Regions from separate parts of the Pseudomonas sp. MLB6B genome, predicted to be linked through region 1. Evidence: predicted binding sites of a transcription regulator. Region 1 holds the regulator's gene; each other region holds the start of a gene.

The links. Region 1 encodes FliA, which starts transcription of late flagellar genes. Its sites were predicted from a motif close to CTAAAGTTTNNNNNNNNNNNGCCGNTAA; they were not measured.
Region 2: motA (flagellar motor stator protein MotA) is a predicted target of FliA. The motif match lies at 926-953, and genes of this name have one in related genera.
Region 3: ACSMEV_RS14260 (methyl-accepting chemotaxis protein) is a predicted target of FliA. The motif match lies at 2,565-2,592, and genes of this name have one in related genera.
Region 4: ACSMEV_RS00415 (methyl-accepting chemotaxis protein) is a predicted target of FliA. The motif match lies at 761-788, and genes of this name have one in related genera.

Annotation. Positions count from the first base shown of each region.
Region 1 covers NZ_CP199313.1:2,406,144-2,410,457, forward strand. Annotated here, with positions in the region: gene fleN (flagellar synthesis regulator FleN) at 50-883, shown strand; gene fliA (RNA polymerase sigma factor FliA) at 880-1,620, shown strand; gene ACSMEV_RS10645 (chemotaxis response regulator CheY) at 1,821-2,195, shown strand; gene ACSMEV_RS10650 (protein phosphatase CheZ) at 2,212-3,000, shown strand; gene ACSMEV_RS10655 (chemotaxis protein CheA) at 3,013-4,314, shown strand, end outside.
Region 2 covers NZ_CP199313.1:215,699-220,012, forward strand. Annotated here, with positions in the region: gene motB (flagellar motor protein MotB) at 1-5, opposite strand, end outside; gene motA (flagellar motor stator protein MotA) at 9-860, opposite strand; gene ACSMEV_RS00840 (HDOD domain-containing protein) at 992-2,527, shown strand; gene ACSMEV_RS00845 (rhodanese-like domain-containing protein) at 2,639-3,448, shown strand; gene asd (archaetidylserine decarboxylase) at 3,459-4,314, shown strand, end outside.
Region 3 covers NZ_CP199313.1:3,229,070-3,233,383, forward strand. Annotated here, with positions in the region: gene ACSMEV_RS14250 (FecR family protein) at 54-1,058, shown strand; gene ACSMEV_RS14255 (Na+/H+ antiporter family protein) at 1,062-2,381, opposite strand; gene ACSMEV_RS14260 (methyl-accepting chemotaxis protein) at 2,773-4,314, shown strand, end outside.
Region 4 covers NZ_CP199313.1:90,156-94,469, reverse strand. Annotated here, with positions in the region: gene ACSMEV_RS00420 (iron-containing redox enzyme family protein) at 1-519, opposite strand, end outside; gene ACSMEV_RS00415 (methyl-accepting chemotaxis protein) at 834-2,045, shown strand; gene ACSMEV_RS00410 (response regulator) at 2,055-2,423, shown strand; gene ACSMEV_RS00405 (STAS domain-containing protein) at 2,447-2,734, shown strand; gene ACSMEV_RS00400 (chemotaxis protein CheA) at 2,775-4,314, shown strand, end outside.

The DNA.
Region 1 (4,314 bases):
TGGCCTCCACTGTGGCATGGGTCCAAGCGAGACAAGGTAAACAACAGACATGGGTAGCATGCATCCCGTACAGGTCATCGCCGTGACCGGTGGCAAAGGCGGCGTCGGTAAGACCAACGTTTCAGTGAACCTGTCCCTGGCGCTCGCCGAGCTCGGGCGCAGGGTCATGCTGCTCGACGCCGACCTTGGCCTTGCCAACGTCGATGTGCTGCTGGGGCTGACGCCCAAGCGCACCCTGGCCGACGTCATCGAAGGCCGCTGCGAGCTGCGCGACGTGCTGCTGCAAGGCCCGGGGGGCGTGCGCATCGTGCCGGCAGCCTCCGGCACGCAAACCATGGTGCACCTGCAGCCTGCGCAACATGCCGGCTTGATCCAGGCCTTCAGCGAAATCGGCGACAACCTCGACGTGCTGGTCATCGACACCGCAGCCGGCATCGGCGACTCGGTGGTGAGCTTCGTGCGCGCCGCCCAGGAAGTGCTGCTGGTGGTGTGCGACGAACCCACCTCGATCACCGACGCCTACGCGCTGATCAAGCTGCTCAACCGCGACTACGGCATGAACCGCTTCCGTGTGCTGGCCAACATGGCGCAGAGCCCGCAGGAAGGGCGCAACCTGTTCGCCAAGCTGACCAAGGTCACCGACCGCTTCCTCGATGTGGCGCTACAGTACGTCGGCGCCGTGCCCTACGACGAGTCGGTGCGCAAGGCCGTGCAGAAGCAGCGCGCGGTGTACGAAGCCTTTCCCCGTTCCAAATGCGCCCTGGCCTTCAAGGCCATCGCGCAGAAGGTCGACAGCTGGCCGCTGCCAGCCAATCCTCGCGGCCACCTGGAGTTCTTCGTAGAGCGCCTGGTGCAGCCGACCAGCGCAGGGCCGGTGCTATGAGTGCGAGCGGATTCAAGATGTACAGCCGTGCGTCCAAGGACGCTCAGTACGAACTGATCGAGCGCTATGCGCCGCTGGTCAAGCGCATCGCCTACCACTTGCTGGCGCGCCTGCCGGCCAACGTGCAGGTCGAAGACCTGATCCAGGCCGGAATGATCGGTCTCCTGGAAGTGGCCAACAAATACGACGCCAGCAAGGGCGCCAGCTTCGAGACCTATGCCGGCATCCGCATCCGCGGCGCCATGCTCGACGAGGTGCGCAAGGGCGATTGGGCCCCGCGTTCGGTGCACCGCAACACGCGCATGGTCAGCGAGGCGATGCGCGCCGTGGAAGCGAGAACCGGACGTGACGCTAAAGATCATGAAGTCGCTGCCGAACTTAAGATGGAGCTGGATGACTATTACGGCATCCTCAACGATACATTGGGCAGCCGCCTGTTCAGTTTCGACGATCTGTTGCAGGACGGCGAGCACGAAGGGTTGCACGAAGACGGCGCCAGCGGCTCGCCGGAACCGGGTCGTGGCCTCGAAGACGAACGCTTCCAGGCAGCCCTGACTGACGCCATCGCCAACCTGCCGGAACGCGAGCGTCTGGTCCTGGCGCTGTACTACGACGAAGAGCTGAACCTCAAGGAAATCGGCGAAGTGCTGGGGGTCAGCGAGTCGCGGGTCAGCCAGTTGCACAGCCAATGTGCGGCGCGCCTGCGCAGTCGCCTGGGGGAATGGCGCGCCCGATAGGGCGGCCGGCTACGAGTTGCAAGTGGCAAGTGGTAGGTAAGAGCGGATCGCGGTGGCTTCACAAAGCGCGTAACTGTTTGGCAACGCCGCATCGCTTGCTCCTCGAGGCGTGCACTTTGCCGCTTTAAGAACGAATGACGCACGCGCTCGGCGCCGGGCGCGTGATGAGACTGCTTGGAGATCTCTAATTGAACAAAGACATGAAAATCCTCATCGTTGACGATTTCTCGACGATGCGGCGGATCATCAAGAACCTGCTGCGCGATCTGGGATTCACCAACACCGACGAGGCCGACGACGGCACCACGGCGTTGCCGATGCTGGAAAAGGGCCATTACGACTTCCTCGTCACCGACTGGAACATGCCCGGCATGTCCGGCATCGACCTGCTGCGCAAGGTCCGCGCCCACGACACGCTCAAGGGCATGCCGGTGCTGATGGTCACCGCCGAAGCCAAGCGCGACCAGATCATCGAAGCGGCCCAGGCCGGGGTCAACGGTTATGTGGTCAAGCCTTTCACCGCCCAGGTGCTGAAAGAAAAGATCGAAAAGATCTTCGAGCGCGTGAACGGCTAAGCCGCCAGGGGGCGCAATGGAATCTATCGATACCTCTCTGGGTGAGTTCGAAGGCACCCTGAAAAAGCATGCTCGCGAGCTGGTCGAGAGCCTCGAACGAGGCCGTTTCGGCGACGCCGTGCAGCTGATCCACCAGCTCAACCAGACCCGCGACCTGGGCCTGTACAACGAGGTCGGCAAGCTGACCCGCGAGCTGCACAGCGCCATCGTCAGTTTCCAGATCGACCCGCGCATGCCGCAGGCCGAAGAAGTCTCGCAGATCACCGATGCCACCGAGCGGCTGGGCTATGTGGTCAAACTGACCGAGAACGCTGCCAACCGCACCATGGACCTGGTCGAAGAAAGCACGCCCGTACTCAACGACATGGCCGAGCAGGCCTCGGCCCTGAGTGGCGATTGGCAACGTTTCATGCGCCGCGAAGTCTCGGCCACCGAGTTCCGTGACCTGGCGCGCCGCGTCGACGGATTCTTGACGAGCAGCGCCGAAGGCAACCGCAAGGTCGCCGGGCACATGAACGACATTTTGCTGGCCCAGGACTACCAGGACCTGACCGGCCAGGTCATCAAGCGCGTCACTGCGCTGGTGACGGAAGTCGAAAGCAATCTGCTCAAGTTGGTGTTGATGGCCAGTCAGGTCGACCGCTTCGCCGGTATCGAACATGACCATCAGCAGCTGCGCGATGAAAAAGACCAAGAAAAACATCCGACTCGAGGTGAAGGTCCGCAGATTCATGCCGATAAGCGTGAGGACGTCGTGTCCGGTCAGGACGATGTAGACGATTTGCTATCCAGCCTTGGTTTTTAAGGAGCACGTTCAATGAGCTTCGGCGCCGATGAAGAAATCCTCCAGGATTTCCTGGTTGAGGCCGGCGAAATTCTCGAGCTGTTGTCCGAACAGCTGGTCGAGCTGGAAAGCCGACCCGATGACGCGGACCTGCTCAATGCGATTTTTCGCGGGTTTCATACCGTAAAAGGGGGCGCCGGCTTCCTCCAGCTCAATGAGCTGGTTGAGTGTTGCCACATTGCCGAGAACGTCTTCGACATCCTGCGCAAGGGCGAACGCCGCGTGGATGCCGAACTGATGGACGTGGTGCTGGAAGCGCTGGATGCGGTCAACGGCATGTTCGGCCAGGTGCGCGAGCGGACCGAGGTGACCCCGGCCACGCCCGAGCTGCTGGCCGCGCTGGCACGCCTGGCCGAGCCGGCCGGTGCCGAAGTGCCGGGCGTCGCAACGCCGGCCGCGCCGGAGCCGGCGGCACCGGTCGCCGTCGCGACTCCGGCTGCACCGGCTGCGGCTGACGTGACTGCGCCAGCGGCCGACGACAGCGACATCACCGACGACGAGTTCGAGCGTCTGCTCGATTCGCTCGACGCGGTCAAGGCCGAAGCTGCCGCCGCTGCGCAGCCGCCAGTCGTTCCGGCCAGCGTCGAAGCGACGCCGGCCGAGCCGATCGGTGGCGAAAGCGACGAAATCACCGACGCTGAATTCGAATCCTTGCTCGACCAGTTGCACGGCAAAGGCCAGTTCTCGGCCAAGGCCACGCCAGCGGCGGCCGAGACGCCGGCACCGGCTGCGGCCAGCGACGAGATCACCGACGACGAGTTCGAAGCCTTGCTCGACCAGTTGCATGGCAAGGGCAGCTTCACCACCGACGCCTTGCCGGGCGCCGCCGCGTCGGGCGCCGCTGCGTCGGGCGCCGTAGCGCCGGGCGCCGTAGCGCAAACCGCGGCACCTGCCGCAACAGCGCCTGCCGGCAACGACGAGCACATTTCCGAGAACGAATTCGAAGCCCTGCTCGACGAGCTGCACGGCAAGGGCAAGTTCGCCGCCGAGCGCGTCGCGCCCGTAGCCGAAACCGCCACGGCCTCCGCGGTCGCCACCCCGGCGCCTGTGGCCAAGCCTGCCCCGGCACCGGCCGCTGCCAAGCCGGCAGCCCCGGCTCCGGCACGTGCGCCAGCCGCGCCACCGGCGGAGAAGCACGCCAGCGAAGCCGAGACCACCGTGCGCGTCGACACCGCGCGGTTGGACGAGATCATGAACATGGTCGGCGAACTGGTGCTGGTGCGTAACCGTCTGGTGCGCCTGGGCCTCAACAGCGGCGACGAGGCCATGTCCAAG
Region 2 (4,314 bases), 2.2 Mb from region 1:
TCCATGACTCAGCGACCGCGCACCGACTGTTCCAGCTCGGAGAAGCTCGGACGGTGGCCCGGGTACAGCACCTTGCGGCCGAACTCCACGGCCAGGGTCGGCGGCATGCCGGAGGCCGAGGCCACCAGCGAGGCCTTGATCGCCTCGTAGACGTTGATCTCTTCCTTGGCATCGTGCTTGAGGCAATTGGCCAGTGGGCCGAAGAAGCCGTAGGCGGCGAGGATACCGAAGAAGGTGCCCACCAGCGCCGCGCCCACGTGCATGCCGATGGCCGCCTGGTCGCCTTCGCCGAGCGAGGCCATGGTCACCACGATACCCAGTACCGCGGCCACGATGCCGAAACCGGGCATGCCGTCGGCGATGCCGGTGACCGCATGGGACGGGTGTTCGAGTTCTTCCTTCATGTTCAACAGTTCCATGTCGAACAGGCCTTCGAGCTCGTGCGGCGCCATGTTGCCGGTGGACATGATGCGCAGGTAGTCGCAGATGAAGGCGATCATCGCCGTATCACCGACGATGGACGGATATTTGCTGAAGATGGGGCTGGCGGCCGGGTCTTCGATGTCGGCTTCGATGGCCATCATGCCTTCGCGGCGGCTCTTGTTGAGGATCTCGTAGATCAGCCCGAGGATTTCCAGGTAGAAGGCGTGGTTGAAGCGCGACTTGAACATCTTCAACGACTTCTTGAAGACGTGCATGGTCATGTGGCCAGGGTTGGCCTGGATGAACGCACCCAGCGCGGCACCGCCGATGATCAGCACTTCGAAGGGCTGGATCAGCGCCGCGATCTTGCCATGGGAAAGCACGTAACCGCCGAGCACGCTGGCGAATACGATGATGATGCCGATAATTTTTGCCATAAGATTCAACGTATTGACGTGGGTGATCTAGGACCGCGAGGGGTGCTCTGAAACTCTTCTTCTACTTATCGGCAGAACTGCGCCAGACTATAGCCACTCCTAGCGAAAAGCCAGTTTGGACTGATGTCAAAATGCCAAGTGAAACCAGGGTTCCGAGTCAGGCTCCAGCGACGTTAGAGGCGTGGGTCAAGCTGCTCGATGGCGTCCGCCTGCCGGTTGCCAAAGACAGCCACGACCGCGTGCTGTCGGCGATCAACGACAGCCGCCGCTCGCTGCGCGACATCGCCGAACTGTTGCAGGGCAGCCCCGCACTGGTGCTGTCGGTGATGCGCGAGGCCAACCATTCGGCCAACGCCAGCCAGGCCGAACCGGCCGAAAGCCTGGAAGTGGCGCTCAATCGCCTGGGCCTGGCGCGCTGCGCGCAGTTGCTGGCGCGGCTGCCCGCCGTGCCGAGCGGCGACCTGCCACCGGTGCTCAACCAATTCGTGCAGATCAGCCAACATGCCAGCCAGCAGGCCAGCGGTCTGTTCGCCAGCCGGCTGGCGCGACTGTGGCAGGAGATCCACTGGGGCAGCCTGCTGTTTCTCTCGCCCCTTTGGCCTTTGGCACTGACCTTCCCTACCCTGCTCGACGACTGGGAATTGCGCGTGATCCACAAAGGCGAGGACGCCGCCGAGGTGGAGCAGGAGCTGTTCGGCGTACGCATCATGGCCTTGTGCCGCGCGGTGGCCGAGCATTGGCGCCTGCCCGAATGGGTGACCCAGGGCTACCGCCTGCTGCTCGAAGAACGCGAGCAACTGGCCCAGGTGATAAACATCTCCCGCGAGCAGGACAGCCTCGTCCAGCAGCACCGGCTGGACGAAGAGCCCGGTCTGCGCCGCTGGTTCAACCAGCCGGCCAACACCGTGCTGCTGGCCAACAACCTGGCCCTGGCCGCGCAAGTGGGCTGGGACAACCCGCACCTGCTGCGCTGGCAACTGCTCACCGCGCTGTACCTGCAAACCAGCCTGGACGATGTGCAGAACCAGGTGCACCAACAGGCCGCCGCCAGCGCCCGCCGGCACGCCCGCCCGGGCCTGTTCCACCCGGCCGAGGCGCTGCTCTGGCCCTGGCAGCAACGCCGCCCGCACCCCGACATGTTGACGCCACCGCCGCCCTCGGCAGAGGACCTGGCGCACTGGCGCAGCCTGTGCAACGAGCTGCTGGCGCAGAACACGCGCTTCACCAATGCCGTGCACCTGGCCACCCAGGCCCGCGATGCGCTGCTCGCCTGCGGTTTCAATCGCGTCATGCTGCTGGCGTTCGATCGCACCAACGACTGCCTGCGCGTGCAGCAGATCGCCGGGCTGCCCAAGGAGATGCTGGCGCTGAACCTGCCCACCACCGGCAACAAACTGCTGGAACGGCTGGTGCGCCAGGCTGCGCAACTGCGCCTGACCCCGGAAAACCATCGCCAGTACGCCCCCTTGTTCCCTGCCCCGCTGCGTCCGCTGCTGCGTAGCGAGCACCTGCTGTTGCGCTCGCTGGCGGTGGACGGCAACGCAGTGGCGCTGGTGCTGGCCGACCAGGGTGCCCGTCCCTTGTCCGAAGTCAGCGTGCAGGCCTTCGCCAAGACCATGCCGTGCATCGAGCGCGCGCTGGCAAGCTTCGGCAACCGCGGCGCTTAAGGCGTCGCGCGCAGCGCCTGCACACCTGCTCGGCCCTGCCCCACATCGCGCGATCGAGTATCGCGCCTGTACCTGGGCTACAATCGCCCCCTGATTTTTCGGAGACCCTGGATGACTGACTTTTCCGGCTTGCCCCTGGTGATCGAGGTTGCCGATCTGCTGCCGCGCCTGGAAGCACCCGAGCTGATTCTGGTCGACCTGACCAGCGCCAGCCGGTACGCTGCCGGACACGTGCCCGGCGCGCACTGGGTCGACAGCAAGCGCACGCAGCTCGGCCAGCCGCCAGCGCCTGGCCTGCTGCCGAGCCAGGCCACCCTGGAAAAGCTGTTCGCCGACCTCGGGCACCATGACGATGCGGTGTACGTGGTGTACGACGAAGAGGGCGGCAGCTGGGCCGGCCGCTTCATCTGGTTACTCGACGTCATCGGCCACACCCGCTACCACTACCTCAACGGCGGCATCCATGCCTGGCCTACCGACGCACTGTCGACCGAAGTGCCGCCCAGCGCCTCCAGGGACGTGGCGTTGCAACTGCACGCCGAACCTACCGCCACCCGCGAATACCTGCAAAGCCGCCTAGGCGCAGCGGACCTCGCCATCTGGGACGTACGCGCGCCCGAGGAGTTCGACGGCCGCAAGGTGCTCGCCGCCCGCGGCGGCCACATCCCCGGGGCGACCAACCTGGAATGGACCCTAGCCATGGACCCCGCCGACCATCTGCGCATCCGCCGCGACGTCGCCGAGCTGCTGCGCGCCCACGGCATCACCCCGGACAAGGAAGTGGTCACCCACTGCCAGAGCCATCGCCGTTCCGGCTTCACTTATCTGGTGGCCAAGGCCCTCGGCTATCCACGGGTCAAGGCCTACGCCGGCTCCTGGAGCGAATGGGGCAACCACCCGGACACGCCTGTAGACGTTTAAGGAAAACCCAATGAAATCCCGTTTGTTCATCCTCAGCCAGTACCTGCTGCCCCACCACCTGCTGTCGCGTCTGGCCGGCTGCGTCGCCGAATGCCGCGTGCGCTGGTTCAAGAACGCCTTCACCGCCTGGTTCGCCAAGCGTTACCAGGTCGACATGTCCCAGGCGCTGGTCGAAGACCTGACCGCCTACGAGCACTTCAACGCCTTCTTCACCCGCGCCTTGAAGCCTGAAGCACGCCCGCTCGACCCCACGCCCGGCGCCATCCTCTGCCCGGCCGACGGTGCCGTCAGCCAGGTGGGCCAGATCGAGCACGGCCGCATCTTCCAGGCCAAGGGCCACAGCTTCAGCGCCCAGGAACTGCTCGGCGGCGACCCGGCCCTGGCCGCGCCGTTCATGGGCGGCGAGTTCGCCACGGTGTACCTCTCGCCCAAGGACTACCACCGCGTGCACATGCCGCTGGCCGGCACCCTGCGCGAAATGGTCTACGTGCCGGGCCAACTGTTCTCGGTCAACCAGACCACTGCGGAAAACGTCCCCGAGCTGTTCGCCCGCAACGAGCGTGTGGTGTGCCTGTTCGACACCGAACGCGGGCCGATGGCCATGGTGCTGGTCGGCGCGATGATCGTGGCTTCCGTGGAAACGGTCTGGGCCGGCCTGGTGACGCCGCCCAAGCGCGAACTGAAGACCGTGCGCTATGACGAAGCCAGCCGCGCACCGATCCACCTGGAGAAAGGCGCCGAAATGGGCCGTTTCAAGCTGGGTTCGACGGTGGTGGTGCTGTTCGGCCCCGAGCAGATGCAGTGGGGCGATGTCGGCGCGGGTTCGGCCGTGCGCATGGGCCAGTTGCTGGCCATGCCGAAGCAGG
Region 3 (4,314 bases), 820 kb from region 1:
CGGTTCTCGCACAGGGGCCGTCGGGGTTAGAATGCGCAAAACCCGGAGCGCCGATGAACCACGAACGCCTGCCACCCAGTGACCCCGATGCGATTACCGATGCCGCCGCGCACTGGTGCATGCGCCTGCATGCCGACGACTGCACCGAAGCCGAACGCCAGGCGTTCGCACAGTGGTTGGCGGCCGATCCACGGCACGTCGAGGAGTACAAGGCCATCGGCGCGATCTGGCAGAACGTCGAGCATGTGCCGCGCCGCCATACGCACGTGGTCTACAACCCGCCCTACCGTCGTCCGCCGCTGCGCTATCGCCTGCGTCGCTTCGCGCCCGCATTCGCCTGCGCACTGCTGGCACTGCCCGTTGCCGGCTGGTTCGGCTGGGAGCAAGGGCTGCTGCCCAACAGCTACCAGCACTTGAGCAGTGGCGCCGCCCGCCAGACGGTGCAGTTGAGCGACGGCAGCCAGGTCGAGCTGAACCTGCACACCGAGTTGCGGTACTTCAACTTCAAAGACCAGCGCAAGGTGGTCCTGGTCGAAGGCGAAGCCTTCTTCGAGGTAGCCCACGACAGCGAGCACCCGTTCATCGTGCAGGCCGGGCGCGGTCAAACCCGCGTCACCGGCACGCAATTCAACGTGTGGAAGTATCAGGATCAGGTCAAGGTCACGTTGGTACAGGGCTCGGTGCTGGTCAGCAGCGATGGCGACAGCGGCTATCGCCTCAGCCCTGGCATGCAGGCCACCTACCGCAAGGGCGACTTCGAGCCGCAACTGGCCCAGGACGACGACTACGAACGCAGCCTGGCCTGGCGTAGCGGCAAGCTGGTGCTGGACGACCTCAGCCTGCAACAGGCCCTGCCCATCATCAGCCGTTATCTGGACAAGCCGCTGCGCGTCGCCGACGACAGCACCGGCAAGATCCGCATCAGCGGCGTGTACAACACCGGCGAGGTCGAGCGCCTGGTGGCCATGTTGCCCAAGGTGCTGCCGGTCTACCTGACCCGCAGCAAGGATGGCGGCACCGTGCTCAACCGCATCGCCCTGCCACCACCGCGCGGTTGAGCCTTACAGCACCATCGCCGCGATCCAGCCGAAGCCCAGCAACGGCAGGTTGTAATGCAGGAAGGTCGGTACCACGGTATCCCAGATGTGATGGTGCTGGCCGTCGACGTTCAGGCCCGAGGTCGGCCCCAGGGTCGAGTCCGAGGCAGGGGAACCGGCGTCGCCCAACGCCCCTGCCGTACCGACGATGCACACCGTGGCCAGCGGGTCGAAGCCCAGTTGCAGGCACAGCGGCACGAAGATCGCCGCCAGGATCGGCACGGTCGAGAACGACGAGCCGATGCCCATGGTCACCAGCAACCCCACCAACAGCATCAACAGCGCGCCGATGCCCTTGCTGTGGTCGATCCACTGCGCCGCGGCCTCGACCAACGACTTCACTTCGCCGGTGCTTTTGATCACTTCGGCAAAGCCCGACGAGGAAATCAGGATGAAGCCAATCATGGCCATCATCTTCATGCCTTCGGTGAAGAGGTCGTCGGTGTCTTTCCAGCGCACGATGCCCGACAGCGAAAAGATCAGAAAGCCGACCATCGCGCCGATGATCATCGAATCCAGCCACAGCTGCACGACGAACGCCGCCAGGATGGCCAGCCCGGCCACCAGCAAGGTCAGCGGGTTGTACTGCACGCTGACCTGTTCGACCTGCTCGATACGCGCCAGGTCGTAGTCGCGCTTGCGCCGGTAGCTGACGAACACCGCCACCAGCAGGCCGAAGAGCATGCCGGCCGCAGGCAGGGCCATGGCGTGGGTGACGTTGATGCCACTGACGTCGACCCCGGCGCGGCTGACGTTGGCCAGCAGGATCTGGTTGAGGAAGATGTGGCCGAAGCCCACCGGCAGGAAGATGTACGGCGTGATCAAACCGAAGGTGATCACGCAGGCGATCATTCGCCGGTCGATGCGCAGGCGCGTCAGCACGTACAACAGCGGCGGCACCAGCAGCGGAATGAAGGCGATGTGGATCGGCAGGATGTTTTGCGATGCCACCGACACCACCAGCAGCAGCCCAATCAGCAGCCACTTGACCTTGCCGCCTTCGGCCTGCCCCTGGCGGTCGAACATCGCCAGCGCGCGGTCGGCCAACGCGTGGGCGAGGCCTGACTTGGCAATGGCTACGGCGAACGCGCCGAGCAAGGCGTAGGACAACGCCACCGTCGCGCCGCCGCCCAGGCCAGTGTTGAAGGCTAGCAGCGTGCCTTCGATGCCCAGCCCTCCGACGAGCCCACCGGTCAGGGCGCCGATGATCAACGCGATGACCACGTGCACACGGGACAGGCTCAGGATCAGCATGACGCCGACCGCGGCAATGACTGCATTCATTTCTTCGAGTACCTCGTTGCGACAGACGAAAGCGAGCGCACCGGCGCCAGGCTGCCCAAGGCAAGGCCGGTACGAAAGGATGGTTGTTCTTGGAGGGCGCACACTCTGAAGCAGCCCTGCCCGCTTGTCAAAGCGACGCAGCCCACGTCTCGCACGCTCGCCAGGTTTTTCTTGAACGCTCGGATAAAGAAAAAACGCGCGCCGCCGATGCAGTTGCGAGCCCAGGAAACCAACGACGGACCCGCGGGCCGACGCCAGGCTGGAGGGATCAAGCCGGGCGCTTGCAGGGCGCGCCTCCATTCGAGGCGGCTGGGCAGGAGTGCGTGGCAGCGCCACGGGATTACGCGGGTGGTGTCGTCCAGAACTAGAACCGATTCCAAGAGAGTGCCTCATGCCGCTGCGTCAATTGTCCATCCAATGGAAGATCACCCTGCTGGCCGGCTTGTGCCTGGCCAGCATCGTCACGTTGCTGGTCGGCCTATCGCTGTATCGCATGAACGCCAGCGCCGGCCTGGTCGAAGCCAGCAGCATGCAGATGCTGGGCAAGGTCGCCCAGGCGCGGCTGGAAGCGCAGAGTGAGGCCCAGGGCCTGAACGTGCGCCGTCAGTTCATGGACGCCTATCAGTACGGCGCCGGCGTCGCGCGCCAGGTGATGTTCGTGCGCGAGCAGGCGCGCAAGCGTCAGTTCGACGCCCGCGACCTGCGCCAGGACCTGACCGACCAGGTACACAAGGCCTTGCAAGGCAACCCTGACCTGCTCGGGTTCTCGCTGGTCTTCGAGCCTAACGCCCTCGACCGCCAAGACAGCCAGTTCGCCGGTCAGGGGGCCCTGGGCAGCAACGCCGACGGCCGCTTCGCGTTGTACTGGTCGCAACCGCGTCCTGGCCAGCTCACGGCCATGGCCCTGCCCGAGCGGGACATGGCCGACACCAGCATCGGCCCGAGCGGCGAGCCGGCCAACACCTGGTGGGTCTGCCCACGTAGCACGGGCAAGGTGTGCATCAGCGAACCCTATTTCTATGCCATCGACGGCCAGCAGGTGCTGATGACCAGCATCGTCTTCCCGCTGATGGAGAACGGCAAAGCCATCGGTACGTTGTCCACCGACATCAACCTCAACAGTCTGCAAGCCATCAGCGAACGCGCCAGCGCCGGCCTCTACGAGGGCCGCACCACCGTCGGCATTCTCAGCCCCGCTGGGTTGCTGGCCGGCTACAGCGCCGACGCCAGCAAGCTCGCGCAGCGCTATGAGCAGGTCGACCCGGCCCAGGGCGCGGAGCTGGTGCGCACCCTCGGCCAGGGCCAGGCGCAGCAGGTGGTCGAACACGAGCACCGGCTCAAGGTGCTGACCAGCTTCGAACCGGTGCCCGGCAGCAAACGCTGGGGCGTGTTGCTGGACTTGCCCAAGAGCGTGTTGACAGCGCCTGCTGAAACCCTGAAAAGCGAGCTCGACACCCTCAACCGTGAAGGCATGCTGCTGCAACTGGCTCTTGGCATCGCCGCGGCCATCGCCGGCCTGTTGTTGGTCTGGCTGCTGGCGCGCGGTGTGACTCGGCCGATTCTGGGTGTGGCGGCCATGCTCAAGGACATCGCCAGCGGCGAAGGCGACCTCACCCGCCGCCTGACCTACGACAAGCGCGACGAACTGGGCGAGCTGGCCGGCTGGTTCAACCGTTTCCTCGACAAGCTGCAACCGACCATCGCCGAGGTGAAGGCGTCGGTGCAGGCCGCACGCGGCACCGCCGACCAATCGGCAGCCATCGCCAGCCAGACCAGCGCGGGTATGGAACAGCAGTACCGTCAAGTCGATCAGGCTGCCACGGCGTCCCACGAAATGAGCGCCACCGCCCAGGATGTCGCCCGTAGTGCGGCCCAGGCGGCGCAAGCGGCACGCGACGCCGACCAGGCTACCCGCGAAGGCTTGACGGTGATC
Region 4 (4,314 bases), 2.3 Mb from region 1:
TTCGGTCGGCGCGCAGTCGTGGTCGGCCAGCAACTTGCGGTAGAGCACGACATGGTTCAGGCCGGGGTCGCCGTCGCCCAGCTCTTCCAGGTAAGTGCGGATCAAGTTGTGGTAGCGCCAGTCGCCGGCGTGGGACAGCGAGTTGTACAGCCAGGCGCCGTCGACCAGTTTGGTCGGGGCCACGTGCTGGAGGAAATACAGGGCATGGGCCTTGCTGCCGAAGTATTGGCGACCCTCGCCGGCATGCCGGCCCTTGAGGTACTCACGGTAGGCACAGGCGACAGCGTTGCCGTTTTCTTCGATCCAGGTCGGCAGGTCGTCGAGGTTTTCGGGCAGGCCTTCGACTTCGTCGCCGAGTTGTTTGGCTTGCGCCAGTTGGGCGTCGAGGAATCCGCGCACCGGGGTCAGGTCGGTGTCGTGCGGGTGGCGTAATAAGGCGTGGTAAACCGAAACGGGGGTACAGGCTTCCGGCGGCGTGGTGGCAGTCAGGCGTGGGGCGAGATTTCGCAGGGAAGTCATACGGGGCCTACACGGTTTTATGGTTTCTAAGTGGGAGGTAGGCGTGGCGGGATAAATTCCATGGGATTCGGGGTGGGCTGACGGGTGGCGGCAGGCCTCGAAAGCCCCAAGACAACGACGTCTTTAGTCTCCAGAACACCGGTGCCTTTGGTTTCGCTCAGGCGAAATCCGGACGGGTGTGGACACGCTGAGCACACAGTCGTCCGCTGGTCATGAATCGGACGGAAGGCACATAGGTTGTCTAAAGTTGTTACAAACAGAGCTGATAACCCTTTTGTCATCTCCACCCGCTACACCGTTCAAGGATCGAACTCATGGCTCAGCGTCAATCCAGCCGCATTACCTCTTCCGGTGTTCCGCGTCTCAATGGGTTCGCATTCATCCCGGTCGTGCCGGCCGTGGTCTGGATACTCGTGCAGTCGACCTCGACGGCCAACCTGCTGGCCTGCGCGGTACTGGTGGCAATCGGCCTGGGCGCTTGTGCCTTGAGCGCCGCCTCGCAGCGCACCGCAGTGCAACGCGCGGTCGCGCAGGCACAGGCGGACCAGGCGAATGCGCATGCGCGGAACGGCATGGCCGCCCGGACACAGCTCGACGAGGTCCTGCTCGGCGCCATGCCCATCTGGGCCAAGCAAGTGGAAAGCTCGCGCCATCAGACCGAAGAAGCCATCGTCAGCCTGGCGGATCGCTTCACCGGGATCGCCACCCGCTTGCAGGAAACCGTACAAGCGTCGCAGCACGCGGCCGGCGAACTGGACGGGCAGGCCGCCGACGGCGCCCTCGAAGCGCTGGCGCGCAGCGACGGCGAGTTGAGCCAGGTGATCGATTCGCTCAAGGCCACGCAGACCAGCCGCGACCAGACCCTGGCCCAGGTGCGCAGCCTGACCGCCTACACCGGCGAACTGCGGACCATGGCCGCCGATGTGGCGGCGATTGCCGCACAGACCAACCTGCTGGCCCTCAACGCGGCCATCGAAGCGGCGCGTGCCGGCGAGGCCGGTCGCGGCTTCGCGGTGGTGGCCGACGCGGTGCGCAGCCTGTCGAGCAAGTCCAGCGAAACCGGCCAGCAGATGTCGGCCAAGGTCGACATCATCAACAACGCCATCACCCAACTGGTGCAGGCCGCCTCCAGCAGCGCCGACCAGGACAGCCATTCGGTGAGCGAGTCCGAACAGACCATTCAAGTGGTGCTCGCCCGCTTCCAGAACATCACCGGGCGTTTGGCGGATTCCGCCGACCTGCTCAAGCAGGAAAGCCACGGCATCCGCGACGAGATGACCGAGGTGCTGGTCAACCTGCAGTTCCAGGACCGGGTCAGCCAGATCCTCAGCCACGTGCGCGACAACATGCACGCCCTGCACGAGCACCTCGTGCAGGCCAACCAAGCCCCCGACCAGCCGCTGGCCATCGACGCCCGGCAATGGCTGGCACGCATGGAAACCACCTACGCCACCGAGGAGCAACGGCGCCTCCACCATGGCGAGGCGGCGGTGCAACCCAATTCCCAAGACATCACTTTCTTCTAGGAGCCCAACATGGCGAAGAATGTATTAGTGGTCGACGACTCCAGCAGCGTACGGCAGGTGGTCGGCATCGCGCTGAAAAGCGCCGGTTACGACGTGATCGAGGCCAGCGACGGCAAGGACGCCCTGAACAAGCTGACCGGGCAGAAGGTGCACCTGATCATCAGCGACGTGAACATGCCGAACATGGACGGCATCACCTTCGTCAAGGAGGTCAAGAAGCTGGCCAGCTACAAGTTCACGCCGATCATCATGCTGACCACCGAGTCCCAGGCTTCGAAGAAGGCCGAAGGCCAGGCCGCGGGCGCCAAAGCCTGGGTGGTCAAGCCGTTCCAGCCGGCGCAGATGCTGGCGGCGGTCTCGAAACTGATCCTGCCCTGACACCCGGCGCCAGGGAGGCCGACATGCCGCTCACCCTCGAAACCCTCGACGGCACCACCCAGGTGGGCGTCGACGGCGAACTCACGATCTACACCGTCGCCGAACTGGCGGGCGCGCTTTTGCCGCAGATCGGCGCAGCGCCGCGCCTGGCGCTGGACCTGTCCCAGGTCACGGAAATGGACGGTGCCGGCTTGCAGTGGCTGGCCGTCGTCCAGCGCGAAGCCGGCCTCGCCGGCAGCGCCTTGCAGGTGACCGGCCAGAGCCAGGCGGTCACGCAGGCGCTCCAACTGTGTCGCAGCGCCGCGCTGTAACCGGCGCTGCTCCGTTCATCGCTCGACAAGGAAGGTCCAGGTGGGCATCAATCTCGATCAGGCATTGCAGACCTTCATCGTCGAGGCGCGCGAACTGTTGCAGGCCATGGAGCAATCCCTGCTGCAACTGGAAAGCGACCCCGACGACCAGGATGCCCTCGGCGCGATTTTCCGCGCCGCGCACACCATCAAGGGGTCCGCCGGGCTGTTCGGCCTTACCTCGATCGTGGGCTTCACGCACATCGTCGAAGACGTGCTCGACCGCCTGCGCGAAGGCAGCGTGGCGGTGGACGCGGCCTTGATCGCGCTGCTGCTCAAGTGCGGCGACCACATGCTCGAACTGATCGACGTGGTCGCCAGCCGCGGCGAAGCGCCGAGCCCGGCCGCACTGACCTGCGACGAAGCCCTGCGCGAGGCGCTGAGCGCCTACCAGACGTTGCGTACCCCTACTGCCGACGCCGTTCCTGCGGTGCTGGCCGAAGACGCGCCGACCGCCGTGCTCTGGCACATTTCCCTGCGTTTCGGCGTAGACGTGTTCCGCAATGGCATGGACCCGCTGTCGTTCCTGCGCTACCTCGAAACCCTGGGGCAGATGGTGCAGGTCACCACCTTGACCGACAGCATCCCCGCCCTGGAACACTGGGACCCGGAAAGCTGCTACCTGGGCTTCGAGATCGACCTGCGCTCGACGGCCAGCCAGGCCACGCTCGACGAAGTGTTCGACTTCGTGCGCGACGACTGCGAGGTGCATATCCATGCGGTCGACGAAACGCCCGACGACAGCATGGCCACCGGTAGTGACCTGATCGTCGCACACGCCGAGCAAGATTCGCCGTCCACCCCGGCAGCCCAGCGCCTGCCGGCCAACACCGAGGCGAAAACCCGCGACGGCAGCTACGTACGGGTCAACGCCGACAAGCTCGACGCGTTGATCAACCTGGTCGGCGAACTGGTGATCGCGAGCGCCGGCGCGAGCCTGCTGGCGCGCGCCTGCGACAACGACCCGCTGCAGGAAGCCACCTCGACAGTGTCGGGGCTGGTGGAGGACATCCTCGACGGCGCCCTGCACCTGCGCATGATCCCCATCGGCGACACCTTCAACCGCTTCCGCCGCGTGGTGCGCGACGTCAGCCAGGAGCTGGGCAAGGACATCGAACTGATCATCGACGGTGCGGACACCGAGCTGGACAAGACCGTGGTGGAGAAGATCGGCGACCCGCTGATGCACCTGCTGCGCAACGCCATGGACCACGGCATCGAAAGCGCCGAGGCGCGGCGTGCGGCGGGCAAGCCGAGCAAGGGCCACCTGAGCCTCAACGCCTACCACGACTCCGGCAGCATCGTCATCGAGATCGCCGACGACGGCGCCGGCCTCAACCGCGAGCGCATCCTGGCCAAGGCTCAGGAGCGTGGGCTGGTGGCGAGCGGGGCGGTGCTCACCGACCAGGAGGTCTACAACCTGATCTTCGAAGCGGGATTCTCCACCGCCGAGGCCGTCACCAACCTGTCCGGGCGCGGCGTAGGCATGGACGTGGTCAAGCGCAACATCACCCTGTTGCGCGGCACCGTCGATCTCGACA